DNA from 4 places in the Neobacillus sp. FW104-15D2 genome. Region 3 is predicted to be linked to each of the others. Evidence: riboswitches for the same ligand, from Rfam matches in the RefSeq annotation. Region 3 holds a riboswitch; each other region holds the start of a gene.
The links. Region 3 has a riboswitch for thiamine pyrophosphate ahead of AC3WR0_RS21570 (acetylornithine deacetylase). Riboswitches for the same ligand answer to the same signal wherever they lie in the genome.
Positions count from the first base shown of each region.

Region 1 (7,426 bases), on a different contig from region 3:
TATCAAAAAACTAAAGCAAAAGAAATACCAATCCCTAGCAGTTGTTGGGAAAGGGATGCAAATGGAAGAAGCTAAAAACCGTGGAGCTGATGAGTCAGCCGTTTATGAAGAAATGAGGATGGATGATTTCTTTGAGGGAGGCTGCACGGTTATTTACTTGTCTGATGTTAACCAAAAAGCACAAAGTGATAAAACAGTGCTTATAGACCATGATGGTTTGGAAGAAACGGTGAAGAAAGCAAAGGAGAACGGGGTACAACGCTTTATTATGCTAAGTGCAGTTAAGGCACATGAAAATACAGAAGAACCCGGAGGTCCTTCAAGAATTGGAGGAAAGCATAAAGCTGATGAGTACTTAAGGGATTCCGGATTGAATTATACCGTTATTTTACCAGGGAAGCTGACAGATCAGCCAGGAACAGGAAAAATTTTGGTATCTGAAGCCGGGATGGGTGAAAGGGATGAAATTCCCCGAGAAGACATTGCGGCTGTACTGGTAGAAGCCATTGAAATCGAAAATGTTTTTAATGAAACGATTAGTGTAACAGCAGGAGAGAAGGAAATTGTGGTGGCATTGGGAGAAATTTAGAAAGCGGGGCGAGAAAAATTGCATTTAACAGATTATCTGGTTATCGCACTTTTTATATTTATTGCCGTCATTGTTATTGTGCCGGTCGTGCTGGGAATCTATCTTTACTTTAAGGATGACAGACAAAAGCAGCATTCTATTCTGAGAAATTTCCCAGTGATAGGGAAGGTAAGATATATAACTGAAAAAATTGGTCCTGAGTTAAGACAGTATCTATTTAATAATGATAATGAAGGAAAGCCATTTTCCAGAAAAGAGTACCAGGACGTTGTAAAAGCAGGTAAATATCATCAGAGATTAATAGGCTTTGGATCGGTCAGAGACTTTGAACAGGCAGGAATGTATATACGTAACACTCTTTTTCCAAAACTCAGGGACGAAATGAAGGTCGATAACTCTCAAAAGATAAAAACGAGAGTGTACAAGGTAGATGGAGATAATCTTTTAACTAGAAAAGAACATAGCGAGGAAAAGCTTATTGATCCATACTATTTGCCCGAAGACGAAGTGGTAGTGCTCGGTGGGAAAACCTGCAGAAAACCATTTCAGGTTAGGGGGCTTATCGGCCAGTCTGCCATGAGCTACGGTGCGCTAGGGGAAAATGCAATTACCGCTCTCTCTAAAGGCCTTGCACTTGCAGGGGGTACCTGGATGAATACCGGAGAAGGCGGACTGTCCGACCACCATTTGAAGGGAAACCCTGATATTATTATGCAAATTGGTCCGGACCTGTTCGGTGTACGAAAACCCAATGGTGAATTTTCCTGGGAAGAATTTAAACGAAAAAGTGAAATGGATGTTATCAAGGCGTTTGAATTAAAGCTTGCACAGGGTGCTAAAACACGCGGAGGGCACGTTGAAGGTGAAAAGGTAACAGAGGAAATTGCAAGAATCCGCCTGGTAGAGCCGGGAAAAACAATCAACAGCCCAAACCGTTTCTACGAGTTTGGTGATACTCCAACCATGTTTGACTTTATTGAGCAGTTACGAAGCATCGGAGGAAAACCAGTTGGAATCAAGATAGTAATTGGCGATTTGGATGCCTTGGAAAATATGATTTCCTACATGAAGGAAAGCGGAAAGGGACCCGATTTTATTACCATTGATGGCGGTGAAGGCGGAACAGGGGCAACGTTTCAGGAGCTTGCAGATGCAGTAGGACTGCCAATTAAATCAGCTTTGCCAGTCGTTGATGAAATGCTGAAGCAATACGGGGTAAGAGACCGGGTAAAGCTTATTGCTTCTGGAAAACTTATTACTCCGGATAAAATTGCGATAGCACTTGCGATGGGGGCAGACCTTGTGAATATTGCGCGCGGTATGATGATAAGTGTCGGGTGTATTATGGCCCAAGTCTGCCATACTAATAAATGCCCAGCAGGGGTTGCTACAACAGATAAAAAACTTCAGGATGCCCTTGTAGTCGATGAAAAGTTTTACCGAGTCTGCAATTACCTGGCTTCTCTCCGGGAAGGACTGTATAATCTGGCAGCTGCTGCAGGAATTGACTGTCCTACTAAATTTGAAAGAAAGCACCTTGTTTACAAGGATGAATTTGGACGTGTATTCCCGATGGAAGATATTCTTCGTTCGGCTAAAAGAACCCAGCAGCAAAAAGAAGGATAAAATTTCTTTTTAAAACAGATTCAGATTAGAAATTTTTTTATAAAAGATATATTATAAGAGTTGATATAATGTCCAGCACAATAATTAATTTCTAAATAGGGACGTGGCAGAATAATGAACGCTGTATCAACTCTCGTTGAATACTTAAAGGAAAACAAAAGGAACTTAGCTGATGAGATTGTTGACCAGATCATTCATAAATTTGGGTTTGATGTACCAAAAGAAGATATTGATCAAGCTAAAAAGATGTATGTAGAGTTTTTTGAATTCCTTGCTGACTCCATTAATTGCGAGGAAGGTTCTGTACCTGAAGAGTTAACGGACTGGAGCAAGCAAAACGGCCAGGCTGCAGCTTCTCGGGGCGGGAAAATTTCGTCTATTCTGATTCGTTATCCAGATACCCGGATGGTTTTTTCTGATTTTATGATGGAACTTGGGGTTAAGTTTGATTTAAATACAAAAGAAGTAGTCATGCTCCTCAAAAGAGTAAATCACATGCTCGATATAAGCATAAATGAAACCGTTTTTGCTTATGAGCGATCCCATGACGAATTCGTTAAAAACACACAGGCAGAAATAAATGAGCTTTCCTCGCCAATTGTGCCTCTTCATGAGGGAATTGCTGTATTGCCCCTAATTGGTTCAATTGATATAGACAGAGCAAAACATTTATTAGATAAAGTAGTTCCTAAAATAGCAAAACAACACGTCGAATGCTTGATTCTCGATTTTTCAGGCATTGGTAACATTGATACCAATATAGCTAGACATATTTTTATGATATATGATGTACTTCGTTTGCTTGGAATTAGGATTATTTTTACCGGCATAAGACCAGATCTTGCACAGCGTGTAATAGGGGAAGGGATTAACTTCACATCCTTTGAGGTTTATGCCAATGTGAGGCAAGCGATCGAAAGTATTTAAACGCCCGCTTTATTGCGGGTTTTTATCACGAAATAATTAACTGAATTTTTAGAATAGGAATACAAAGGGGTGGGGAAAGTGACTGTGTTTCAATATGAACTTTTTGACGGAATGGGACTTGCCGAGCTGATTAAAAAAAAGGAAGTGAAGAAAGAGGAGGTCATGGAGGCAGCAACTTCGAAAATAGAAAGAATAAATCCTGAATTAAATGCTGTTATTCATAAAACATACGAACATCAAAAAGTGGAATCCGAGAGTGATACACCATTTGGTGGAGTGCCAATTCTTTTAAAGGATATCATACAGGAAATAAAAGGAGAACCAATTACCTCGGGTTCACGCTCATTACGTGGATATATCGCAAAAGAGGATTCTGAATTTGTTTCAAGAATGAGAGGTACCGGAACAAGGTTTCTAGGAGTGACCAATGTACCAGAGTTAGCATTAATGGGTATTACAGAGCCAGTACATTACGGCCCGTCAAGAAATCCCTGGAATACGGAACATACACCTGGAGGTTCAAGCGGCGGATCAGCTGCGGCTGTTGCCTCGGGAATGGTACCTATTGCAGGAGCAAATGATGGAGGAGGGTCGATTCGGATTCCTGCTGCCTTTACAGGGCTGTTTGGATTAAAACCGTCCAGAGGAAGAACCCCTGTTGGTAAAAGACTAGGGAGGCACTGGCAGGGGGCGTCGGCCGACCATGTGTTAACCAGGACAGTCCGTGATAGTGCCTATATGCTTGATTTATTAAAAGGGCATGAAAAAGGTGCTGCCTTCCATGCTCCGCCGTTTGAGCATTCCTATCTGGAAAGAATGAATAAGGAGTTTGACCGCCCAATGAAAATCGCCTTTTCAGTCCTTTCTCCGATTGGGACTGAGGTTCACCCTGAATGCAAAGAGGCAGTATTAAAGACAGCTAGATTGCTTGAGGGAATGGGTCACGAAGTAATAGAAAAGAATGCTCCGGTTGATGGTCAAAAGATTGCTAAAAGCTATATTACTATGTATTTTGGTGAGGTATCCGCCGCACTGGCTGGCATGGAGGAAACAATCGGCCGCAAGGTAACCCGGATGGATGTTGAACCAGCCACCTGGCTGCTTGGGCTGCTTGGAAAAGTAACCTCTGCTGAAGAATGGGTATTGAGCCTTCGGGAATGGGATATCGCATCATATGCAATGGAAAGCTTTCATGAGGAATACGATTTTTATGTTACTCCTGCCACTGCGTTCCCTGCATCAAGGATTGGTGAACTTGATCCCAGCCCTTCTGAAAAAAGGCTGATCAGTATGGTTGGGCGATTTGGGCTTGGAGGGCTAGTGAAGAAGGCGGGGATAGTGGATACCATTGTCGAGAATAGCCTGAAACGGACACCGTTTACCCAACTTGCGAATCTAACTGGCCAGCCCTCCATGTCAGTTCCTTTGCATATGACCGCTGATGGCCTTCCCATAGGCGTCCAATTCATGGCTGCAGGAGGAAGAGAGGATTTATTATATCAAATGGCAGGGTCTCTCGAGCAAACCGAGTACTGGCAGGACGTGAAAAAAAATCCCATGTTCCTGAAGTAGAGGTGGCAGAGATTGGCATAACTGATCGGTGTTGTGCATTCTAGCTGTAACTTGTGCAATCCTTGGTATTCTCGGGCATTTCCTTTGGAATTCGTGCATTACTTGAGAGAATTCGTGCATTACTCGGGAGAATTCGGGCATAACTTGGAGGAATTCGTGCATTACTCGAAAGAATTCTTGAATTACATGAATGAGTACAGGCAAAAGTTTGAAAAAATTCATAATTTGACATTAAAAAACTATATTTTTAATAAAATTCACCTAAAAAAGTCTCTGTTAAAGCTCATTACTGATAAATTCCTTAATTTGTGCGTGAGACTCCCACGGAAAGCGACCGCCGGGAGAGGAAATCAACAAAACAAATCTTAAAAAACTTAAAAGGCTGGCCGCATTCCGGACAGCCTTTTGCCCTTTATTTTACTTGTTTAATTGAAACATCCTGCTGAAAAATGGTTCTTTTCATAAATACCTTTAAAAGAATATAGCCAATCGCAGCTCCGACAAAAGAGCTGGATATAAATGCAGGGATTAATCCGAACAAGGTAGCTTTTTGTCCGAGTAAAAGTGTTGAAATCGGATAGCACGCCATCGCGCCCAGGATTCCTGTTCCAATGACCTCACCGCAGACAGCAAATATTAGTTTATTTGTTTTTCTAAACAAAATTGCAGCAAGCAAAGCGCCAATCATGCTTCCCGGAAAGGCAAAGACTGACCCTGTTCCCATAAGATTTCTCAAAAGAGAAACACAAAAAGCCTGTAATACAGCATAAAAAGGGCCTAAAAGGACAGCCGACAGCACATTGATAAAATGCTGGATAGGAAATACCTTTACAAAACCGAGCGGGATGTAAAAAACGTTACTTGTTAGTGTCCCAATGGCTACCAGCATTGCTGCAATTGTTAGTTTCTGTGTTTTTCGCATGATAAGAATCCTCCTCTAAAGTATATAAATAAAAAGCCAGATCCACTATGGACCTGGCAACGTAAGTAATAGAAAAATACTCCGCTACTTTCCCACGCTGGTACAAACCAGATCAGGTCCAAAGGGTTAAAAAACAAAGTTTTTCTCTCAGCCCATTATAGGCACCCCTAGTAGTCAATCCGCTATTCATTTGTTTTTATCATAGACCTAGTGAAAATGTATGTAAAGCAATTTTTGGAAAATTCTCGTTATTGTTTTTGTAAGGGATATAAAAACAGGCATATTGCCTCACAAAAACCGGAAGGCAGAAAAGCCAACCAATTTTCTATGTGCTTAATTGCAAAACGGGAATCCAACCGTCACTGCCCCTTAAAATAAATTAGGCCCTTCCAAAAAGGAGAGGAGATTCCTATTTTCTAATTAAAGCAGCAATTTTGCTGCCCGCTTCTTCAGCATCAAGTGAATCCATGCTAATTCTGAAGTGGTAATGGGTATAAAACTCTTTCCGCTTGTAATATAATTCTTCCATTTGCGGAACAGTCAGGTCTTGTAGAACAGGCCGGGTGCTAATTAGAAAAGGCATCCTGTTTTTCCATACTTCCCAGGATATATCGAGATATATTACGGTACAGTTAGCCATGCAGACATCTCGAATTTCGCTTTGTAAAAAAGCCCCGCCTCCTAAGGAGATAACTGTTGATTCCTTAGCAGAAAACTTGGTAATTAAATTTTTCTCCTCCTGTCGAAATACAGCTTCACCCAGGGTTTTAAAAATTTCTGTTGCAGGCATCCCAAATTCCTGTTCAATTTCATGGTCGGCATCAATAAACGGCCATGAAAGCTTTTTTGCAGCTATTTTGCCTACCGTTGTTTTCCCTGACCCCATAAATCCTGTAAGGACAACGCTTTTAGTCATATCTGGCACTTCCTATAATCAATTGTTAAACTAATCTTAACATAGCCGAAGTATAGCTTAAAGGAAAAATGGGAGGTTGCCGATGATAGCCAGATGGATCGCCGTAAATGTCACAGTCGTGGTGATAATAGCAGTATGGGCCTTTTCAAAGGGTTATGACAGCAGCTATGTTTTGATCGGAAAAATAATAGCTCAGGCCGCTTTTATGCTGTATTTAATTAACCTGAATATGTACTTTGTTTTTTTGCTTATTAGAAAAAGTACGATTAGAGATGTAAAAGTTAAACTTGCAAAAATCTCTAAAAAAATGATGAAATATCACATTCCAATTGCTACCACTGCCAGCTTGCTGATCGGTGTCCATGCAGTGATCATGGCTTATGCCCGTCGTGAAGATTTCTGGATATGGAAGACAGAAACCGGGGTTTTGTCTTTGATCATACTGGCTGTTCTTTTATATAGTGGTCTATTAAGACACCGAAAGGCCACTGGAAAGAGAAGAAGATTTCATTACGGCATGGCATTTGTTTTCTTTGGTATAGTGATTTTACATGTTTTCTTGTAGTTTTTTCGGCAGGTTTGAAGGTGGATGAATGGAATTTTTTTTATTGCCTAAAATGATAGGTGAGGAGGCAATAAAAATGAATAATTTAATGGCTATAATGATGAAATTTGTTACATGTTTGGTTGCTTTTGCGGTAGGGCTGGACTTGTTTTTTAATGCGACATTGACAGATATCGTTTCGTTCAGCGTGCTTATGACAGTGGTTTCTTATTTTGCAGGAGACAGGATACTCCTGCAGCGTGTTGGAAATAAAAATGCTCTTATCGCAGATTTTCTACTTTCTTACACGATTGTTTGGATTTTTGGGAG
Region 1 covers NZ_JBYTCJ010000048.1:14,409-21,834, reverse strand. The annotation lists gene AC3WR0_RS24255 (NAD(P)H-binding protein) at 1-589, shown strand, start outside; gene AC3WR0_RS24250 (FMN-binding glutamate synthase family protein) at 608-2,215, shown strand; gene AC3WR0_RS24245 (STAS domain-containing protein) at 2,330-3,142, shown strand; gene AC3WR0_RS24240 (amidase family protein) at 3,221-4,714, shown strand; gene thiW (energy coupling factor transporter S component ThiW) at 5,127-5,636, opposite strand; TPP riboswitch at 5,709-5,815, opposite strand; gene AC3WR0_RS24230 (shikimate kinase) at 6,046-6,552, opposite strand; gene AC3WR0_RS24225 (hypothetical protein) at 6,635-7,117, shown strand; gene AC3WR0_RS24220 (YndM family protein) at 7,194-7,426, shown strand, end outside.
Region 1: another riboswitch for thiamine pyrophosphate. It lies ahead of thiW (energy coupling factor transporter S component ThiW); the one in region 3 lies ahead of AC3WR0_RS21570 (acetylornithine deacetylase).

Region 2 (7,426 bases), on a different contig from region 3:
AGTTTGCAGCCCGCTACGCCTCAAAATGCGGAATGATGTTTCAGGGAAGTATAACATCGGAATCTGAGCCCGATGCTTTTTTTAGTGGGAATTTCTTTTATACTACGATGGTACAACGGCTGTTTCGCAGTAGGTCCGACCAACAAATCGTTACCCTCGAGGAGGCAGTTGAGCTATGCAGGCTAAGAAGATAATTGTTACTTCAGCGGCACTCCTTATGGTTGCACTGCTCTTATATTTATCATTTAGCTTGCAAAGTCAGTATATATGGCTAAGCCTGGCCATTGTTGTCCTTTCAATGCTGCTGTTATTAATAAGGTTTGAAAAAAGAAAGGCAGAACCACGCGAACTGGTGTTGCTTGCTGTCCTCGCGGCTATTGCGGCTGTAGGCAGGGTTCCGTTTGCCAGTATTCCAAGTGTTCAGCCTACAACTTTTGTGATTATGATGTCAGGATTGGTTTTTGGTGCAGAGAGTGGCTTTATTATTGGGGCGGTCGCAGCACTTGCATCAAATATGATCCTTGGCCAGGGACCTTGGACACCCTGGCAGATGGCTGCCTGGGGACTTGTCGGTTTCTCCGCAGGCTTATTAAAGAACAGCCGATTAATGAACTGGACCTGGGGCAGGGTGGTCTTCGGAATTGTTTGGGGATTTTTATTTGGGTGGATTATGAATATTTGGGGTTACTTTTCCTTTACACAGGGAGGAAATCTCTTTGAATTAAAATCAATATTCACTTACTTTGCTGCCAGCGCTCTGTTTGATGCCATGCATGCTGCATCAAATGTCTTTTTTCTGGTTTTGTTTGGCAAGCCCTGGATGAAAATACTTACCAGGTTTAAAAGGAAATATGGGCTGATGGAATTTTGAGAAACGTAGTTAACCACTTTTCATAAATGATATCTTAACATCAAATTGATCCATAAAAAGGTTGAAATTGATGTTAAAATCAACTTAAGATCTCCCCTTCACGCAAAGGGAGTTTTTTCATCCTCTTGTCATCTTCAATGATTAGGTATATTCTGAAACAGAATTAAATATCGCGAAAAACTGCTAGGGGTGCCCAGGTATGGGCTGAGAGAAAAACACTCGTTTTTTAACCCTTTGGACCTGATCTGGATCATACCAGCGTAGGAAAGTAGTGAGAAACTGTTTTTTCTCTAACTTTTTTAAGCTAACCAGGTCCGATTGGGAACCTGGTTTTTTATTTGCGTAAAAAAATAAGGAGAGAATATCAATGGAACTAAATGAACAGCCCAACGAAGGTTTAACTAGCAGAATTGATGATAAATTGCCTCCTGCTAAAAGCTTTTTATATGGTCTCCAGCATGTCTTTGTTTCAAATGTCTGGCTTGACCCAATTTTTGTAGCGGCAATGATTGGTCTGCCGCTGACTTTATCCGCCAATATTGTAAACAGTATTTTTATTGCTGCAGGACTGGTAACGCTAATCCAGGCTACTAGACTAGTTCGGCTTCCAATCGTGCAGGGACCTTCCGCCGCTTTTGATTCGATTATGATTGCCGCGGGAAAGGCACATGGGCTTGCAGCAGCTAGTGGAGGAATCCTGTTAAGTGCTCTTATTGTTTTTATTTTGTCTATTACAGGATTAATTGGCCGCTTGAAAGCAATATTTACTCCTGTTATTTCGGGGACAGTTATTTTTGTTGTTGGTATTTCACTTTCAAGCTTTACGCTTTTTGAATTCCTTGGAGGGACACCGGGAATGGAAAGCTTTGCAAAGCCTTCGACACTTGCTATGTCTATACCAACAGCGGGTGTAGTTATTCTATTATCACTATTTGGCAAAGGAATGTGGAAGTCTTTTTCTTTCTTAATCGCTTTAGTAATTGGTGATATTATAGCGTCTCTTTTGGGGAAAACTAATTTTTCCATTATTGCTGACAAGAGTTGGTTTGGATTGCCGCACTTTCTTCCTTACGGTGCATTAACCTTTCATTGGAGCACTTTTATTACTTTCTTTGTTGCCTATATTGTAGCCGTTATTGAAGCAATGGGTGTATATCAGGCTTCTGCTGAAACACTGAAGGTCGATCTTGACTCCAAACGAATCCGAAATGGCTTTGCAGGTGAGGCAGCAGGTTCAATGCTTTCTTCATTAATTGGCGGATTTCCAACCACTGCTTATGCCCAAAATGTAGGTCTATTAAGGTTAACAGGGGTAGGGTCAAGATATCCAGTTATGTATGCAGGGGTAATATTTCTAATTCTAGGCCTTGTTCCGAAAGCTGGTGCTCTTTTGGCATTGACACCTGATGCCGTGGTAGGAGGCATCTTTTTACCCGCTGCAGCAAGTCTCATATTTACTGGAATTTCCTTGTTAGGTAAGATTGAAAAGTCCGAAAGAAATTATATGATTATAGGTTTATCCATATTACTTGCGATTTCACTGCCTGAATATTTTAAAGAGGCAAAAGGTGCCGTTGGGACGTTCCTTTCCAACAGCATAATGATTGCTGCCTTTACATCAATCATTTTGCAGTTCTTTCTTGTCAATATTCCTAATCGCATCAATAGAAACCATAAATAAAATTAAAGGGTTCTGGCCGACTAGTCCAGAACCCTTTATATATTAAAAAGGGGGAATAGACTTATGAAGACAATAGGATTAATTGGCGGGATGAGCTGGGAATCAACTAAGCATTATTATGAGCTGATAAATGAAAAGATAAAGGAAGAATTAGGTGGGCTTCATTCAGCAGAATGTATTTTATATTCCGTTGATTTTGAAGTAATAAAGGAACTTCAATTCGCGGGGGAATGGGAAAAGGCAGGGGAGATATTGAGTGCCACAGCTATAAAATTAGAAAATGCCGGTGCCGATTTTATTATACTTTGTACCAACACTATGCACATTTCAGCAGATGCAATCCTGCAGAAAATTACTATTCCTTTTTTACATATTGCTGACCCAACAGCTTATCAAATCAAATCAGAAGCCAAAAAGACCATCGGGCTGCTAGGCACAAATTTTACGATGGAGGAAGACTTTTATAAAGGAAGGCTGACTCAAAAGCATGGCTTGGAAGTTATTATTCCTGAAGAAGATGACCGAAAGGAAATCCATAGAATTATTTATGATGAGTTATGCTTGGGGGACATTAAGCTGGAATCCAAAGAGAAATATAAAAATATTATTAGTAAAATGGCCGAAAAAGGGGCAGAAGGCATTATTCTCGGATGCACTGAAATAGGGATGCTCATAAAGCCTGAAGATGTCACCCTTCCTCTTTATGATACCACGGCGCTTCATGCCTTCTATGCTGTGAAAAAGGCGTTAACTGAATAGATACAAGGGGAGAAAGCATAGAGATAGCTGGATTACTATCTTTTTATGCTGTCTTCTTTTTTTGTTGGGAATTCTCTATCAGACAAAATTCCAAAGAAATCCATGAAAATGTCTCATAGCCCACATCGATAATCCTTTGAGTGATAATCAAAATATCCCTTCCTCCATTATTAGAATTAGATTAATGCCAAATATTACGATAGACGAATCCAAAGGAAGAGAGTATAGTATTTAATGTTGTTTTGGGTTATATGAAATATTTTCTTAAGGGAAAATTAAGAATTATAAAATACTCTATTAGTTGTATGTTAAAAGTATTTTTTTAGTGTTTTACTGAGGAGGAACTTCCATGGATAGATTGTTACAATTAAATACAATTTTTATCAGTATTGTGATTGAAGCTATCCCTTTTATTATAATTGGTGCGTTTGTGTCAGCACTAATAGAAGTTTTCGTTTCTGAAAATACGATTATTCGAATCATGCCTAAAAATCGATTCTTATCTGTCATTACCGCTAGTTTAATAGGAGCATTATTCCCTGGCTGTGAATGCGGCATTGTTCCGATTACAGCCCGCTTAATAAAAAAGGGTATGGCGCCCTACTCTGCTATTTCATTCATGCTTTCGGCTCCTATTATTAATCCGATTGTTCTGTTTGCTACTTTTATTGCCTTCGGCGATAGCTGGACGATGGTATGGTATCGGGCAGGTCTTGCAATAGGCGTTTCGATTTTAGTCGGGATCATTCTATCTTTTTTCAGTAAAGGAAGCCCAATAAAAATCAATCACGATGAGCATATACACGATCATTCGCATCAAAATACCAAACAAAAATTGATTAGTGTTGTTACCCATACAATTGACGAGTTTTTAAGTGTAGGTAAATTTCTAGTCATGGGATCACTCATTGCTTCTGCTATGCAGGTTTATATCCCAACTAAGATTCTTGTTACATTAGGGCATACGAAAATAACAGCTTCATTAATCATGATGGCTTTAGCTTTTATTTTGTCCATCTGTTCAGAAGCGGATGCTTTTGTAGCTTCTTCGTTTAGAAATAGTTTTGCTCAAAGTTCAATCGTAGCTTTTTTAGTGTTCGGGGCAATGGTAGACATAAAGAATCTTTTAATGATGTTTGGTTCATTTAAACCGAAGTTTGTTATTCTTTTAATATCTTTAATTTCAACGTTGGTATTCATTGGTTCACTTCTTTTGTAAAGGATGATTGATAATGTTTCGAATCATTATTTTACTGCTTTTTACGAACTTATTTTTTATGCTGCACTCCACTGGAGACATTACAAAGTATATAAACATGAAATATTCCTTCCTTTCGTACAGTATGATTTTCGTTTTATTCTTTTTAACAATTGCTGAAGGAATACGCTGGTATTTTTCTGATAAAAAGAAGCAGGATGAACATGTTGAATGTGGCTGCAGTACCGGCCATTGCCATCATGATCACCAATCAAATAAAAATAAAGTAACAAAAGGAAAAAAGGTTAAAAGATTCTTATCTTATGCTATGGTTTTAATACCTGCCCTATCAGGCGTTCTTTTACCTGTTGCTACTCTTGATTCAAAGCTGGTTGATGCTAAAGGATTTCAATTTCCTGCTTTAGAGGATGGAAATGATAAGTATGGCATGCATCAGGTTCTCAACCCTGATATGAGCCAATTTATGGGGAAAGATGCTTTTTTGGATCTTGTTAGCAAAGAATCAAAATCCTATAAACCAAAAAACCATATAACACTTACGGATGAGGATTATTTAAAAGGGTTAGAAGTTATATATAATTACCAGGGAGATTTCACAGGGAAATCAATTACCATTAATGGTTTTTCTTATAACGGTCCGAACCTAAATAAAAATCAAATCTTTTTACTGCGATTCGGGATTATCCATTGTATAGCAGATTCTGGAGCATTTGGTATGATGATTCAATTCCCAAATGATATTCAAATACCTAATGATCAGTGGTATCAAGTAACAGGAACTTTAGAGACAGCCTATTATCAGCCTTTTAAAGCAAAGGTTCCTGTTTTAAAAGTGACAGATTATAAAATCATAAACAAACCAAAAGATCCTTATGTTTATCGAAATAGTTTTAACTAATATTTATAGCACAAAGAAGAACAGATGCCAGGCACCTGTTCTTCTTTGTTATATGGAAAGATATATCCCAGAACCTCAAAGTGAAATTAACTTTTTCATAATTAAAAAGGACATTTAAGCTTTTTGGTTTTTGGGGAATGTAAGCCCGATCCTGGTACCTTTATCAATTCTGCTTGTAACATTTACTTTCCCATGGTGCTTTTCAATAATCCAATGGGCAATGGAAAGTCCGAGACCCGTCCCTTCTGATAAGGTCCTTGCTTTATCACTTTGATAAAAACGGTCGAATATCTTAGGGATGTCATCTTCATTAATTCCAATACCATTATCCTCAACTATTAATTCAATCGAAGAATGTGACTGCCGGCAGGAAAGGCTGATAATCCCGCCCTCGCCAGTAAATTTCATCGCGTTATCTAAAAGGATGACAATGAGCTGATGAATCCGCTCCTTATCACCTGTAAAGGTAACAGGCTCCGGTATATCCAGCAGCAGTTCTTTTTCCTGATAAGAAATAATTTCTTCATATTGGCTGGCAAGCTCTTTAAGCAGCTGGTCAAGCTGAAAAGGCTGTTTTATTACCTCTATTTGATTGGAGTCGGACCTAGCCAGTGTAAGCAAATTCCTTACTAACTTTGATAACCTTCTTGATTCATTGGAAATAGCTGAAATATCAAGAATTCTATCTTCTATTGTTGCGGAAGGTGAGCGAAACAACAAATCCGTCTTGGCCTGAATAACTGCTAGCGGTGTTCGCAATTCATGGGAGGCATCCGAAACAAATTGCTGTTGTTTACCCCAGGCGTTCTGAATTGGAATCAAAGATCGTTTTGCCAAAAAGTAGCCGAATATGACGGCAGCAGCCATTGCTATGCCGCATCCTGTGATGATAATAAGCATCAATCTTCCCAGGAATTCTTTTTCAGAGTTGATGTTGCGCAAAAACTGAAGGGTGGTCGTTCCTTCAAATGGCACTGTAGCTTTTACTGCATAGTAGCGAAAGGTAAAATCTCCGATCGTAACGTCGTCGAGTTTATTTAAATTCTTAGGCCGGACGTTCTTTTCAAGCTCTTGGAACCTTTCGGCTTCAGGAGCTTGATCCTCAGACAAGTTATTTTTCTCATTCCATTGTAAAACAATGATACGAGGATCCCGAAAACCCATTTCTCCGTGCCTTCTATCATCATCTCTGGTTCTTTCGTGCGGAAAATCCTTTCTCCCTGCAGCTTCAAGCAGAGACCTGTTTACATCCTCATACAATCGATGTTCAGTGTAAAAATAAAGAATGCTTCCTAAAGAGCTGATTAAAATGGCGAAAACTATGGAATTCGTAATAGTTAGCCTTAATAAAGTTTTCCGAAACATGGTGTTCTCCTTATGCTTCTTTCAAAATATATCCTACCCCGCGGACGGTTTTGATATCTGAATGATAACCGGAAGGCTCAAGTTTTTTTCTTAAATGGTGCATGAACACTTCCACAATTGCAATAGTGGTATCTGAGTCGAATCCCCAAACCCTGTCATAGATTTGTTCCTTAGTCAGAATGGCCCCACGGTTTTGAATAAGATACTCTAGTAATTCATACTGTTTTAAAGTTAATTTCATAGGCTTTCCATCTACATGAACATCACGGTCTTTTCCAAGCATTTCAATCCCTCTGTATTGAAGAGTTTGATTCGTTGTCAGGCTGCCGCTTCTTCGCAAAAGGGCCCGAATTCTGGCTTTTAATTCTGCTGCCTGAAAGGGTTTTGTGATATAATCATCGCCTCCGGAATCCAGACCTTTAACCCTGTCTTCAAGTGAATCTTTTGCAGTCAAAAATAAAACAGGAGTCTTAATATCCTCTTTTCTTAAAGCCTGAAGCACCTCGAAACCATCCATTCCCGGCATCATGACATCCAAAATAATAGCATCATATATGTTTTGGCGTGCAAAAAATAAACCATCATCACCGTTCTCAGCCTGGTCTACCGTAAACTCGTCTGATAATAATTCAA
Region 2 covers NZ_JBYTCJ010000003.1:32,533-39,958, reverse strand. The annotation lists gene AC3WR0_RS03560 (ABC transporter ATP-binding protein) at 1-194, shown strand, start outside; gene AC3WR0_RS03555 (ECF transporter S component) at 176-871, shown strand; TPP riboswitch at 1,047-1,155, shown strand; gene AC3WR0_RS03550 (solute carrier family 23 protein) at 1,239-2,552, shown strand; gene AC3WR0_RS03545 (aspartate/glutamate racemase family protein) at 2,616-3,311, shown strand; gene AC3WR0_RS03540 (permease) at 3,661-4,530, shown strand; gene AC3WR0_RS03535 (TIGR03943 family putative permease subunit) at 4,544-5,428, shown strand; gene AC3WR0_RS03530 (sensor histidine kinase) at 5,543-6,793, opposite strand; gene AC3WR0_RS03525 (response regulator transcription factor) at 6,804-7,426, opposite strand, start outside.
Region 2: another riboswitch for thiamine pyrophosphate. It lies ahead of AC3WR0_RS03550 (solute carrier family 23 protein); the one in region 3 lies ahead of AC3WR0_RS21570 (acetylornithine deacetylase).

Region 3 (7,426 bases):
CAGCAGCGCAGAGATCAATTCTTCAAGAGAACCATTCTGAGCCACATATAGCATATAACGCGTATAGGCAAAATTCATTGGGAGTGGCTTCGTTTCCTCAAGCTGTTGGTTGGTAATACCAAATCGTTCAGCATATTGGCGGTGCAAATCCATTTCCCCATGCAATGTCTCATGAAGCAGCTTTGCAAAAGCGGCCATCGTCTCGATATCTTTTGCCTTGACCGCACCTAGTGCAAAAAGCTTGGAATAGTCGATTAAAAAGACATAGTCCTGTTTCATGTACCGAATAAACGATTCAACAGGCAAATCTCCTGTCCCCATCCCCACCACAAAAGGATGCTGGTGAGTTTTTTGCCAGATTTCATTTACTTTTTCAAAAAGAAAGTCTGTAAATTTCATTTGTTTATTCCTCCTTTCTAGTGTTGCACCACTCTGCAATAAATGTGGCTAATACTTTCGTAAAATCTAGTAATTGACGAACTTCCACCTTTTCATTTACAGAATGTGCATCTTCTAATTTTCCTGGCCCAAAAATGACAGTCGGAATCCCGGCCCGTCCTAGCCATCCAGCATCAGTAACTGTAGGTGACATTCCTATTGTTGGCTTTTGGATTAATAATTTTTCATACGAATCGGCTAAAAGAAGCGTCCCAGGGTGCTCTGAATCAATTTCCAAGGAAGGAAAAATCTCTCCACGATCCTCAATCATCGATTTTCCTCCCCATTTGAATTCTGGCGGATTTTCTCTTAACCACGGATCCGCAGCGGCTACAGCATTAATATGTTGTTCAATTTCCTTGATAACTTCTTCATAATCTTCATTCGGATAAAAATGTACCGTAATCCAAAGTGCGCAGCGATCAGCAACAAATGCGGCATGCCTGCCACCTTCAATCACAGCAGGATTGATGGTATTAACACCAGGTTCAAAGCCCTCATAACTTTTCGTAATCGCCCAGTGGCGTTCCAGGTCTTGAAGGCCAGAGATGATTTTCATCATTTTCTCAATCGCACTAGCCCCCTTCACGCCACCACCTGCATGAATCATTTTCCTGCGCAAACCGTCGTGATAGGTTTCTTTACTTTGAATCGTTATCCAGCCGGTAATGACCCCGCCTTGGCCTTGAATATGTAAATCACTTGTATCGACTACTACTGCATAGTCAGCAGTATACCCCTTTTCTGTACAATCGAGTGTTCCCGCTTCACCCACTTCTTCCCCGATCACTGACTGAAATTGCAAGTCACCTTGAAGAGTAATATCGAGTGCTTTTAATAGTTTAAAAGCAAATAGCGATGCTGCAATGCCACCTTTCATGTCGGCAACACCACGTCCATAAATATATTGGTCTTTAAAATAGGTAGTAAAGGGAGATTTATTCCATTCTTTATCATCACCTACTTCTGCAACATCCACATGACCATTTATGATTAAACTATTATATTGCTCAGAAACTTTTCCTTTTAAGATCCCAACAACATTAGGGTCTCCTGGGTAAACATCCCACTTTTCCGTTTTAAAGCCCAGGTCTTTTAAGTAGTCTTGAATAAATTCTTGTATGTCATTTGTATTCCTGGCAGGCGGACTTACTGTTGGGAAAGAAATTAATTTGGTAAGAAGCTCCATTAATTCTTCTTGTCTTGATTCCACTTCGTGTGCAATTTTTTGAGATAAATCTCCGGATATAGCCTTCATTTTCTTCGCTCCTTAATAAAATACAAAATAAAAAACCACCCACTTCCAGAGAAATGAATGGTTTGAAGGTTAATGTCAAAATAAATGAGGCTGACATAAAGATTCGCTCCACTTCCCTCCGCTGGTATCATCCAGATCAGGTTCAAAGGGTCTAGAACAATGTTCTATCTCAGCCAAAGGCCCCCCTAGTGTAATTCGATCATAATATTAAGTTGGAATAAAGTAAACTATAGCACACGATTAAAAAATGTAAAGTACTAAGAAAATCGTTTTTAACTTACATTTCTTTTCTATCCAGCACTGGACAGCTGCTCAGCAGTTCATTTACTCTATGGAGCGAGTAGATATATAGTTTCCACCAGCATTAACCATTTTTAACCACAATTAAAATAGGTTTAACCCCTATTTAATATACTTTATCACCATTAAAGATTGAATTCTTTACAATAACATAATCTACAGTACGGATTGCTGACAGCTTATTTCCCCCCGCATAGGAAATGGACGATTGAAGATCCTCCTTCATTTCATTCAAGGTATCCTTTAAAGAACCTTTATACTCAACATACATTTTTTTGCCTTCGACATTTTTCCTTTGACCCTTTTGAAACTCGGAAGCCGATCCAAAGTATTCTTTACATAGCTTTCCGTCTTTTTCGATCATTTCTCCTGGGGACTCTTCATGTCCGGCAAATAATGAGCCAATCATAACCATAGAAGCTCCAAACCGAATCGATTTCGCTATATCACCATGTGTGCGGATGCCCCCGTCTGCAATAACCGGCTTGCTTGCCGCTTTTGCACACCATCTAAGGGCCGCTAATTGCCAGCCGCCTGTTCCAAAACCGGTTTTTATTTTAGTAATACATACCTTTCCTGGTCCTATGCCTACCTTCGTTGCATCTGCACCGGCATTTTCCAATTCTCTTACTGCTTCAGGAGTACCGACATTTCCTGCAATAACAAAGCTTGAAGGAAGAAGTTTCTTTATATGCTGAATCATATTGATTACTGCATTAGAATGTCCATGAGCAATATCAATAGTAATGTATTCAGGTGATAGACCTTCCTCTGCTAATTGTTGGATGAATCTATATTCCTCTTCCTTCACCCCAACACTAATCGAGGCATATAACCCACGAGAATTCATATCTTTTACAAAATCCAACCGCTTCTCCGGGTAAAAACGATGCATAATATAAAAATAATTATTTTCTGCTAAATAGATCGCAATCTTCTCGTCTATAATCGTCTGCATATTAGCAGGCACTACAGGGAGCTTAAACGTGCGTCCACCAAAATTAACGGATGTATCACACTCCGACCGGCTATTAACCATCGCTTTTGCCGGAATCAATTGAATATCCTCATAATCAAAAACATTTTCCATTTATTACACTCCTTTATAAGAGAGAACACACTGTTCTGCATAAAAAATTTAATAAATTCTGTTGCTCGATAACAAATGAAAAAGCGGGTTAGCCCCCCGCTTATTTCTTTTTCAATATTATTTTGCGTTAAATGTTTTCAATTCAGCCAGAGTGCCGGGAACTTTTACCGCTCCAGACTTGATTTTATCTGTCCAATCTTTTACAGCTTTATCAATTGCATCTTTATTGGCAGCCTTCGCGTTAATTGGTGTTAATCCTACGCCGCCTTCATTTAATCCATAAAGAACATCTTTTCCTCCTGGGAAATTGCCGTTCTTTGCTTTATTAGCCGTATCTTGTACCGCTACATCGACACGTTTAAGAGCGGAAGTCAGAACCACATCCTCACCCATATTGCTCTGATCTCGGTCAACACCAATTGCCCAGATTTCACGTTTAGGATCTTTTTTCTTTAAGTCATTGGCTTCTTTAAAAAGTCCATTGCCTGTACCGCCTGATGCGTGGAAAATGACATCTGCGCCCGTTGCATACATTTTAGACGCAATAGACTGTCCAAGTTCTGCTTTATCAAAAGCGCCAGCATATTGAGAGTCAACCTTTACTGAAGGCTTTGCTGCATGGACACCTGCTATGAAACCTGCTTCAAAACGTTCAATTACGGCGTTTTTCATACCGCCAATGAAACCGACATGGTTAGACTTTGTTGTCATTGCTGCAGCGACACCTGCAAGGAAGGCCCCTTCCTGCTCCTTAAAAAGAACGCTTGCTACGTTAGGTTCTTTTACCTCAGAATCGATAATCGCAAATTTAGTATCCTTTTGTTGTTTTGCAATTTCATCAATTGCATCCTGCATTAAGAAACCAATACCATATACCAGGTCATAGCCTTGGCGTGCTAGTGTATTTAGGTTTGGAACATAGTCTGCATCCGAAGTTGATTGCAGATAATCATATCCGTTTCTGCCTTTAGTCAGGTTGTTTGCTTTACCAAATGCCTGCAAGCCTTCCCAAGCAGATTGATTGAAGGATTTGTCGTCAACCCCGCCGATGTCAGTGACCATTCCAACCGTAAAGCCTTTCTTTCCACCTGCATTGTTTTTGTTGTTGTCGGCATTTTTTCCACATCCGCCTAAAAGCGTTCCAGCCGCCAGCAGCAGTGAGAGTGCCACTCCCAGTTTTTGTTTTTTCATGTTGTTATACCTCCGCTTTTTTTAGCTAATCAGAATTTATATCCCTAAATTCTGAACGCATAAGTAAAATTAGGTCATCCGCCAAAGGGACTTGGCGAATGCCAAGTTTTTCTAATGTAGAGCAAGCATTACTTTCGTTCCACTGCATATAAAAATTAACCATCGAATAGAAATATTTTGCCAAAAGTGGAACAAGTTTATTCATTTAATACAATGGAGGATCCTTGCTTCACAAAAACACAAAACTGAGTATAATAAACGAACAATAATTTGTCAAACAAACAAATCGTTCGTTTTTTAATCGTTAATAAATTACTTTCTATTAAAATCTAAAGATATGCATTTTACAATTAAAAAGTAATTAATATGAATACCACGTTCTATAATCAACCGTAAATACGAACAATATTTTACTTGATATATCTATTGTTCGCATAATATAATAACTCTCGTAAACTATTATGCTATCGGGAGAGGGTTCATTTGCGTAAAAAAGGACTAATGGTTTTATCAGCAAGCTTGGCTACATTATTAACATTACCATTTACAAATACTACCCATGCGGAGATGAATCAAACTGCGTCATCCATAACAACTCCGCATCCATTTGAAGTTCAGCTTCTTGGTGTCAATGATTTTCATGGTCAATTGGATGTTACTCGTAAGGTAAATGGTCGTTCTGTTGGACGTGCTGATTATCTTGCAGCTTATTTAAAACAAGAACAAGCCAAGGTTAAAGATACGTTATTGCTTGCTGTCGGTGACAATGTTGGTGCTTCAGCACCTGTATCTGCTCTTTTGCAGGATGAGCCGACCATTAATATTTTTAACACTCTTCATTTCGATGTTAGTACGATTGGAAACCACGAATTTGACCACGGAGTGAATGAAATGCTTCGTCAAATTTATGGCGGAAAAAACCCTAATACCGGTGAATATTTTGAGGGTGCTAATTATCCATACATCTGCGCAAATGTCGTTAATACTAGCAATAAAAAACCAATTCTGCCTCCTTATATGATTAAAAAAGTCCATGGTGTGGATATTGGTTTTATCGGAGTGGTAACAACTGAAACTCCTACTATTACGATGCCTTCAAATGTAAAAGACATCGAATTTACAGATGAAACAGAAGCTATTAATAAATATGCGAAAGAGTTAAAGAAAAAAGGCGTTAAAACAATCGTTGTACTGGCACATGATCCAGGAACTTCAGCAACGGACGGTTCCAACGCAAATGGCAGAGTCTATGATATTGCTCAAAATATAGACCCAGAGGTGGATGTTATTTTTGGCGGCCATAACCATGCGTACATGAACACAAAAGTAAACGGAAAATTAGTGGTTCAAGCCTACTCCTATGGTACCGCCTTTGATGATGTTCATCTTTGGATTGATCCAAAAACCAAGGATGTAGTAAAAAGTGATGCAGAAATTGTAAATACCTATCAAGATGCCATTCAGCCTGACCCTCAGGTTAAACAAATGATAGATAATGACGAAGCAAAGGTAGCACCTTTAATTAATAAAGTGGTTGGCAGTGCAGCAACAGCATTAACACAGGATCAGAATGCAAGCGGTGAATCAAACATTGGAGATTTTATTACTGATGCACAGCGTGCTTCAACGAATGCTCAAATTGCCATTACTAATCCTGGAGGCATTCGCGCTAATATTAACAGCGGAGAAATTACATGGGGTGAATTATTCACTGTTCAGCCATTTAATAATCAATTAATTACAATGAACTTAACTGGAGAACAGATTCGTCAGGCATTGAACCAGCAATGGGCTACAGGCCGTATACTCCAAATCTCAGGTATGAAGTACTCTTATGACAGCACTTTAGGAACAGACAAAGTAGTTTCATTGACGCTTGAAGACGGAACTCCGATCGAACCATCTCAGACTTACTCTGTTGCCATGAACTCATTCTTAGCAAGTGGCGGCGATGGATTTACCGCTTTTGCTTCAGGTCAAAATCAAGTAACAGGCCAAGTAGATTTGGATGCTTTAGTTGATTATGTACAAAAACAAACAGCTCCAATTAATGTAACAACTGGAGATCGCATTCAAAAAATAAAATAAAGAAGAAAGACCTTTAACCTTAGCTCCTTTAAAGAGTTAAGGTTATTTTTTTATCAATTTGAATGTTGAGTAGTTTCCTGGATTCCTTTGTTTCTATTAAAGGACAGTGATCTTCTCACAACTTCGCATGATAACTATGCAGATTAGTCCCTCTTCCTTTAATCAACAGGGGCTTGTTCACTATTTCAAGTTAGGTGATAAGTTTTATAAAGTCATATAACAAGGCTAATACAATAATTGAATCGGATGCTTAATCCGTTTAATAATGGATGTTCTTTAAACAAAAGAAAGCCTGCATAGATTATCTTTGCAAGCTTTCTAAAAAAATATAAATTTATTTACCGAATTTTTCAGCTAGTTTAGCTACATCTGGTGTACCTAAACCTGTTGCCTGATTATAGATAGTGCCTGGAGTTCCAGTATAGTAGCCGTTATCGTTCGATGCGCCAGCATCGTTTAATGGATGTAATGGAGAATCTTTCTGTTGTGCGTAACGATAGATTTGAGGATTCCAGAAACCGACTTGTGTATGGTTAGCACTATTAATCAATGCCGTTAAACCATTTAATTGCGGCGAAACGAAACTGGTTCCTCCATAGACAGCATAGCCGCTGTTTTCCCCAGGTGCACCTGGGTTGCTTAGGTATACATAATAACCCGTGTATGGGTCAGCGTTCATAGATAAGTCAGGCATATTACGTCCTGTGGCAGTACCATGAAGTACTTCTGGGTTACTGTTGAACCCAGTTACTTTTAATAAGTCATCACTGAATGTAAAATCTTGTACAGCAGAGTAACTATTTACGCCACTGACACCTTTTTGGTAGTCAGGTGTTGGGAAGAGTGTGCTAAAACCACCTCCACCACCTTCTACTAGCCTTGAAAACGGTAGATTTCTTGCTGTGAAATAATTACCTAAATAGTCCCATCCCCAGGCACGCTCTTTCTCAACAGAAACGGTAATACCAGTTGATGCTGAAGAGAAATGGAAAGGCAGTGTTGTGCCACCGGCGGCTGTAATATATGGACTATCAGCAGGATTGTCTACAGAGAGGTCATAG
Region 3 covers NZ_JBYTCJ010000034.1:46,001-53,426, forward strand. The annotation lists gene tenA (thiaminase II) at 1-399, opposite strand, end outside; gene AC3WR0_RS21570 (acetylornithine deacetylase) at 404-1,696, opposite strand; TPP riboswitch at 1,793-1,893, opposite strand; gene guaC (GMP reductase) at 2,103-3,086, opposite strand; gene AC3WR0_RS21580 (BMP family lipoprotein) at 3,204-4,277, opposite strand; gene AC3WR0_RS21585 (bifunctional metallophosphatase/5'-nucleotidase) at 4,779-6,365, shown strand; gene AC3WR0_RS21590 (S53 family peptidase) at 6,700-7,426, opposite strand, start outside.

Region 4 (7,426 bases), on a different contig from region 3:
GAGTAATTTATCAAGCAGGTCAGCCAAAGGAGTTCCAAGCCAGTCAAAAGTGAGCATAAACATCACATACATTAAAGCCAGAAAAATAGGCATTCCAAGATAACGGTTTGTTACCAGACTATCTATCTTTTCTGTTAAGGGAGTTCCAGCTTCTTTCTTCCTGACCGATTCACTCAAAATATTTTCAATAACCATTCTTCTCTTTAAATAGATAAAATGAGGAAGTGTCTTGCCACCTTCTTTGACTTTTACTTTTTCAGTAACATCAGTGAGGAGAGCCTCCATTTTTTGCGGATTCATGATAGTACGAAGGTACTCTTCTACATATTTGTTTCCTTCAAACCATTGAAGTGCCAGCCATCTTGGTGAATGGTTGGTTTTTCCCTCTAATTCACCTGCTGTTAATAAAATGACGTCCTCAACATCTTTTCCATAATAAACCAGGTTTTTCCGGTCTAAGGCATCCTCACCATCGGAAATGACATTAACCAGTTGGTCGCAGCCTTTTCCGCTCCTTGCTACCACAGGGACAACGGTTACGCCAACCATACTGGAAAACTTCTGAATATCGATATTTATTCCGCGGCTAGCAGCTACATCAACCATATTGAGCCCTATTAGAGCTGGCTTTCCATATTCAAGCAATTGGACCGTTAAATGCAAATTACGCTCCAGCTGCGAGGCATCCAATATATTTAATAATCGATCAACCTTTTCATTTAAAAAGAAGGATGTAACCACCCCTTCATCCTTTGAAAGGGGATTTAATGTATAAACTCCTGGCAAATCAATTAATCTGCCAATATTATTTTTAAACAGTCCTACTTTTTTTTCTACAGTTACGCCGCTCCAGTTGCCGACATATTCATAGGACCCAGTTAAGTTATTAAACAACGAAGTTTTACCAGTATTGGGGTTTCCTATTAAAGCAACTTCCATTATAACCGCTCCACTTCAATACAATCTGCTTCCTTGCGGCGTATGCCCACACACTGCCCGCAGGATTCAATCATGATGGGGCCCCCAAAAGGCATTACACATTTTACACAGACCTCAGTTCCCTCTGTGATACCTAAATCAAGTAAACGCCTTTTAACAAGGTGACCTACATGCGAGATATCAATGATCTTTCCTTTTTCTCCTGCTTTCAACTGACCAAACATGCTTATCACCCTTTTAATTGAGAATGATTATCTTTACTATGTAGTTATTTTAACATTAAAAACAAAAAAATGTAAAAGCAATATTAAGGGAAATTCCTTTGAATATGTTGAAAAAGGATAAAAGTTTATAAGTTTGACATATTTACTTTTTTTTTCGCTTTTTTTGGTTTTTAAATTTAGGCGCTTTTAATCTTAGTTGTTGATTATATCTCCGAGCCGGTCGCTTTCCGCGGGAGTCTCGTGACCTTGCGCTACGATCAACATATAAATTCAAAGTTGCTTTTTAACACAGCCAAAATTTAAGAGAAACCTACTTCTATTTTATTTCCAATACATAGGTAAATAGTATTATTCCAATATAATTTTTACAATATTTTTTATTTTCTGTAAATTAAAGGTATTTTTACCATTTCTATAGAATTATATAAATCGAGTGAAAAATGAATGATCATTCAGTTTTTCTCAACAAAAAAACAAAGGGGGTATTATGAATTGAATGTTTTTAGCTTATTTTGGAGTGAATTAGCTAAACTTGCGGTAAAAAAAGGGGTTTTACTGTCTGTTATAGCTGCTCTGCTGATCCCTGTTGTGTACGGTGGAATTCTTCTCTCTCCTACATGGAGTCCGTATGACAATCTTTCTAACCTGCCAGTAGCAGTTGTAAACAACGATGAAGGTGCTATGTCAGGAGATGAGAAAATTAATGTAGGAAATGACCTGGTTGCTGATCTGAAAAAAGGCAAGGATTTGCGCTGGGAATTTGTTGATTCAGACGAAGCTCGATCCGGACTTGATAATTTTAAGTATTATATGATTATTGAAATCCCAAAGGATTTTTCTAAGAGAGTAACCACTGTACTTGAACCAAACCCAAAAAACCTGGAGCTTAAATTTACTCAAAATGAAGGTCTTAATTTTATGGCTGCACAGGTAACCAAAACTGCAACAGAAAGTATCCGCGAACAGCTTGCTAATAAAATTACCGAGAAATACGTAAAGAATATTTTTGCAAATCTTGGTGATGTAGCAAATGGGTTTAAAACAGCTGCGGATGGTTCTTCTCAACTGCATGACGGAACGGTCCAGCTTCATGATGGAACTGGCCAGCTGCTGGATTCACTAACAGAAAAATCAGCCGATATTAAAAAACTTGCAGACGGTTCACAAGAACTTGAGGCAGGAACTGCGGAGATGGCTGGTTCTTTATCCTCTAAGCAAAGTGATATAACCAAACTTGCAAGTGGTTCCAAGGAATTAAAAAATGGAACTGGACTTCTCCTTTCCTCTTTAAACAGTAAATCAGGCGACATCACCCGCTTAGCTCAAGGATCTGCTGCTGCTAATGACGGGACAGGAAAATTGCTTGCTGCTCTAAAAGCTGGGCAGCCTGGCGTTCAGCAGCTCGCTGGAGGCGGGAAGAGCCTAGCAGAAAGTGCACCAGCTCTAAAAGCTGGCACTGAAGGGATTTTAAAAGGTTTAAATGACACCAAAAATGGACTCACTTTAGTAGTGAAGCCTAAAACCGAAGAACTATCGAAGGGTGTTACCGATCTAGTTGGGAGTGTCTCACTTACTGCAAAGGGACTCGATGGTTATGTTTCTTTAATCGAGAATTATATTTCAAACCCTACATCTGAAAATAAAGCACCTTATCTTTTCGCTATAGGTGAACTTAGAAAGATGTCTGACTACCTAAATTCACAAAAAACAAAAGACGATCTTTCTGCACTTACTGCTGGCGCAACCGCTTTACCAAAAGCATTTGAGCCTGGTGGAGTTCCTGGAAAGATACTTACACCTGTTGATGGTCTTAATGCTTTAATAGCAGGTCAGACGCAAATCAATGCAGGTGTTGCTGATTTAGCCGCTAAGGCTCCTGCTCTTCAAAAGGGCACAGCGGACCTTGCGACAGGCTGGAATACAATGATTGATCAAGTTACACTTCTCCACGGTGGCACTACTCAAATTGCCGATGGAACAAAGACCGTCCAAACAGGCTGGAGTGACATGACTGCAGGCGTAACGAAGCTTGATAATGGAGCCGCTCAGATTTCAGCCGGAAATGCATCGGTTGATAAAGGTTGGCATGATCTTTCTGCCGGTGCTGCACAAATTCATACAGGCATGGTTCAGGTCAGCGACGGAAATGCATCTGTTAACCAAGGATGGGGTGACCTAACAACAGGTGTTACTCAATTAAATGATGGAGCTGCCAAGCTTGATGACGGGTCGAACCAGCTCGCTTCCGGATTAAAAGATGGTGCACAAAAAACTAGTGCCATTAAAGCGGATGATCAAAATATCCAAATGTTTGCTTCACCTGTTAATCTGGCAGGAAGCACGATTCATAAGTATCCGCACTACCGGGATTCAACTGCACCGTATGTTTTATCTTTAGCTTTATTTGTTGGAATTCTGGTTTTATCATTATTTATTAATTTCAGAAGGCCTGAAGAAGTTTCCGCGCTCAGCTGGTTTGGAGCTAAGTTCTTAAATCTTTCGGTTCTTGCTGTAGGACAAGCTCTCCTATTATCACTAGTTGTCCTTGGCTTTTTAGGAATGGATGTAGATAACCCAGTGGCTTTCGTTTTATTTACCATAATTGTAAGTATCATTTTTTCAGGTATTATTTTATTTTTTGCATCATTGGGGAATGTCGGAAGATTCATGGCTCTTGCGTTCGTAGTATTACAGCTTTCTACAACTGGGGCTAACCTCCCAATCGAAATGCTGCCTGAAAATCTCCGTAACCTGAGCTCGTACCTTCCATTTACTTATACAATAGAAGGATTTAAGTCTATTATTTCACTTAATGACTCAGGTGCAGCTTTTGGAAACATGGCGATTTTGCTTGGCTTCTTTGTATTATTTATGTTGCTTTCAGCAGCTGTTTTCTTATTTAAGTCCAAGGAACATCCCCACCAAGCGGACATTGCGGTTTAAATTATTCTTTTAAATAAGTAAAAAAAAGCCCTCTTCCATATGGAATGAGGGCTTTTTTCAGCTTATTAATACTCTTTCTTAGCTGTACTATTGAGCATGGTTCTTGGTGCTGCGTTTATAACAAGAATCACCAAGATTGCACTGATAACAAAGCTAGCCAGCATATATGTGCCGTTATAAATTAATGAATAAAGTGCTACAGGCTGGCCTTTGGGTGCATACGAACCAAAGAATACAATCCCGGAAATAAAATGGCAGATAAACCTTAGCAGGCTTCCGATAAAAGCACCGACAACTGCAAGGGTCATCCACTGCCCTTTTCGATTCTGTGCCAATGACTGCTTTAAGCCAGCAGCAACTAATCCAGCAAGGCCCGCTGTTGCAAAAGCTAGAATATAATCAAGGAAGCCCTGAACAGGATGAACAACGGTCGAAAACCCTAAAATCAATTGAAGCAGTCCTAATAAAAAGCCAGTCAAAACCCCGCCTTTGGTTCCCCAGCGGTAGGCCATTAGAAAAATAGGAACCATCGCAATAGAAACAGATCCTCCCTGCGGCCAGATTCTAGAAAAAATAAAACCTGATGCCAGGTCCAGTAGATAAGCAAGTGCTGTAAAAACTGCTACCTCCACTAAAAACAATGTATTGCTTTTCTGATTCAAAACTTTTTCCCCCTTTTAATTTGGAGAGTGTCTTTCCCTATTACCTAATGCTCCGCATAAAAGTGGACTGCAAAAAGCAATCCAGGACGGTTGGGGACCCTGCATTGCCTATATCCTCAAACCACATCCCTACGCTAGCGTTAACTAACAGGTTCATAGGGTCAGAACTCGAACATTCACTCTCAGCCGCTTTTGCAGCTCCCCCTGTGGAAATATTAAATTTAATTCCTTTTCGAATATACTACTTTTTTTCATCTCCGACAAGGAAAAACATGGAATATGCAAAACATGGCCATTGGACGATTTTATTTAGAAGGAATTATGCTTCACCCTATCGAATTAATTCATCTAAAGCCCACTTTCATTTATCCCGATAGGAGGACCAACATGCTAACTCAAAAAAAAGAGGCTTTACTCAATTTTTTTAAAAGCCAGAAACAGCAGCTTTTATACGATTGGGACAAATCTATTATTGTTTCGGACAAGGATCCTTTTAGGGACAAAATACTTGCTAATGGCGAGTCCCTTTTCAATATGGTGTTAATGGTTTTTAAAATGACCCAGGACGAACTGTTGGAATACATAGAACATCTGGCTACAAGCGTATCTCTAGAGCGTGTAGAGGCAAATATCAATATCGGGGAATTTGTTTATAACGTTAATCTTGGCAGAAGTGTGCTTTACAGCTATCTTTCTAAAGCTGAACTGGACTGGAGCGACATGCAGGAATCAATCAATTTAATCAATTTCTGTTTTGACAAATTCCTTTACTTTGCTGTTTCCCACTATACCGAGGAAAAAAATAAAATTATAGAAGAAAAAACCAAGTTTATTGACTCTACACATCAGGACAGGCTTACCTTGCTTGGTCAAATGACATCAAGTTTTATTCATGAATTTCGCAATCCACTTACTTCCATTCAGGGATTTATTCAGCTGTTAAAATCAGATTTTCCCGATATGAAATATCTGGATATCATTTCGAACGAATTGGGACAATTGAATTTCCGCATTTCACAGTTTCTTCTTCTATCAAAAAAGGAACTGATTGGCAAAGAAAAGAGTTACTACAGTTTGAATACTTTAATTGAGGAAGTTTTAAACTTTCTCTATCCCAGTATTCTGGATGGGAAAGTGAAAATTGATAAAAAGTTGTCAGGTGACCCTCAGCTTTATGGATATGCGGATGAAATAAGGCAAGTATTCATTAATATCATCTTTAATGCCATTGATGTACTCGGCCACCAGAGCAGTGAGAATCCTTTAATTGGAATTGTATCGGAATCCCTGGATGAGACAAGCGTCAAAATAACAGTCTCAAATAATGGTCCGATGATACCCGAGGAAATACAAAAAACAATTTTCGAACCCTTTTTCACAACAAAAAAGTTGGGGACGGGGCTCGGACTATTTGTGTGCAAGGAAATTATTGAAAAACATAAGGGTGAAATTTATTGCAAATCCATGCCGAAGAATACATCCTTTTCTATTATCCTTCCAATAGCACTAAATACTTGATTAAAGGAGTTATTTTGTAATGTTTACCTTGAAAATTGATCAGGACATTGAACTTCAATTATTTCAGCTTCATGATTCACAAAAGTTGTATAGACTGGTAGATGAAAATAGAACCTATCTAAGGGAGTGGCTGCCTTGGGTGGATGGTATGACCTCCTCCTTCCAATATCATGGAATTATCCCAATGTGGCTTAAACAGTTCGCCGAAAATAATGGATTTAACGCCGGGATTGTATATAAAGGAGAACTGGCAGGCTCTTTGGGCCTCCACCAAATTGATTGGCATAACCGGCAAACCAGCATTGGTTATTACCTTGGCCAAAAGTTTCAGGGACATGGAATTATGACAAGGGCAGTACAAGGTGTGTTAAACTATGTATTTTATGATCTTGGACTAAACCGGGTGGAAATCCGCTGCGGTGAAAAAAACATTAAAAGCCGTGCCATTCCTGAAAGGCTGGGATTTAAAACAGAAGGCATGATTCAAGATGGCGAACAATTATATGGACGCTATCATAATCTGGTTATATACGGAATGTTATCAAGAGATTGGCTGCATTAATTTGCGGCCGGCTCTTTTTTTAGTTTCCAATATAAATTCAGCCATATTAGCTGGACAATTGGGTAGAAAGTAAAAGAATAAAAAATAGAAAACCCGTCTCTGTAATGGTAAATCCCCACTTTATGAGCCACTGCTTCCGTTAATAATCCAATTAAAGACCAGCAAAGTATATATGCAACAGCGTGGCGTGTTTGCAGTTGAAGCTTTTCCCATAAATAAATAAAAAAGTATGAAAAAGGTCCATACATTACATACGAAATAAAATCAAAAAGCTCAAATTTCGAGACCTCATTTACATCATAGTAGTTCATGGGATACAAGCTGATAGTATGGTCAAAAAAGAAGCCTGTGTATATCCCGAATAGCAGGCATAATAACAGCATTTTGAAGGAGAATTGTTTTCTGGCTAAATAGACAGCTAAATAGCCAATAACAGTTACCATAAGAACAAAAATTTCATTTGCATCAAATGACTGGTCATACCGAACCAACTCCCTTCACCCTTTCTTGCTTGTTTACTATTTTCCATACATAAAACGATATAATTAAATTTGCACAGAACAGCATGACTGAAAAGA
Region 4 covers NZ_JBYTCJ010000013.1:82,439-89,864, forward strand. The annotation lists gene feoB (ferrous iron transport protein B) at 1-939, opposite strand, end outside; gene AC3WR0_RS12330 (FeoA family protein) at 939-1,163, opposite strand; gene AC3WR0_RS12335 (YhgE/Pip family protein) at 1,656-4,106, shown strand; gene thiT (energy-coupled thiamine transporter ThiT) at 4,172-4,768, opposite strand; TPP riboswitch at 4,878-4,983, opposite strand; gene AC3WR0_RS12345 (histidine kinase N-terminal domain-containing protein) at 5,156-6,286, shown strand; gene AC3WR0_RS12350 (GNAT family N-acetyltransferase) at 6,306-6,848, shown strand; gene AC3WR0_RS12355 (hypothetical protein) at 6,845-7,339, opposite strand; gene AC3WR0_RS12360 (hypothetical protein) at 7,326-7,426, opposite strand, start outside.
Region 4: another riboswitch for thiamine pyrophosphate. It lies ahead of thiT (energy-coupled thiamine transporter ThiT); the one in region 3 lies ahead of AC3WR0_RS21570 (acetylornithine deacetylase).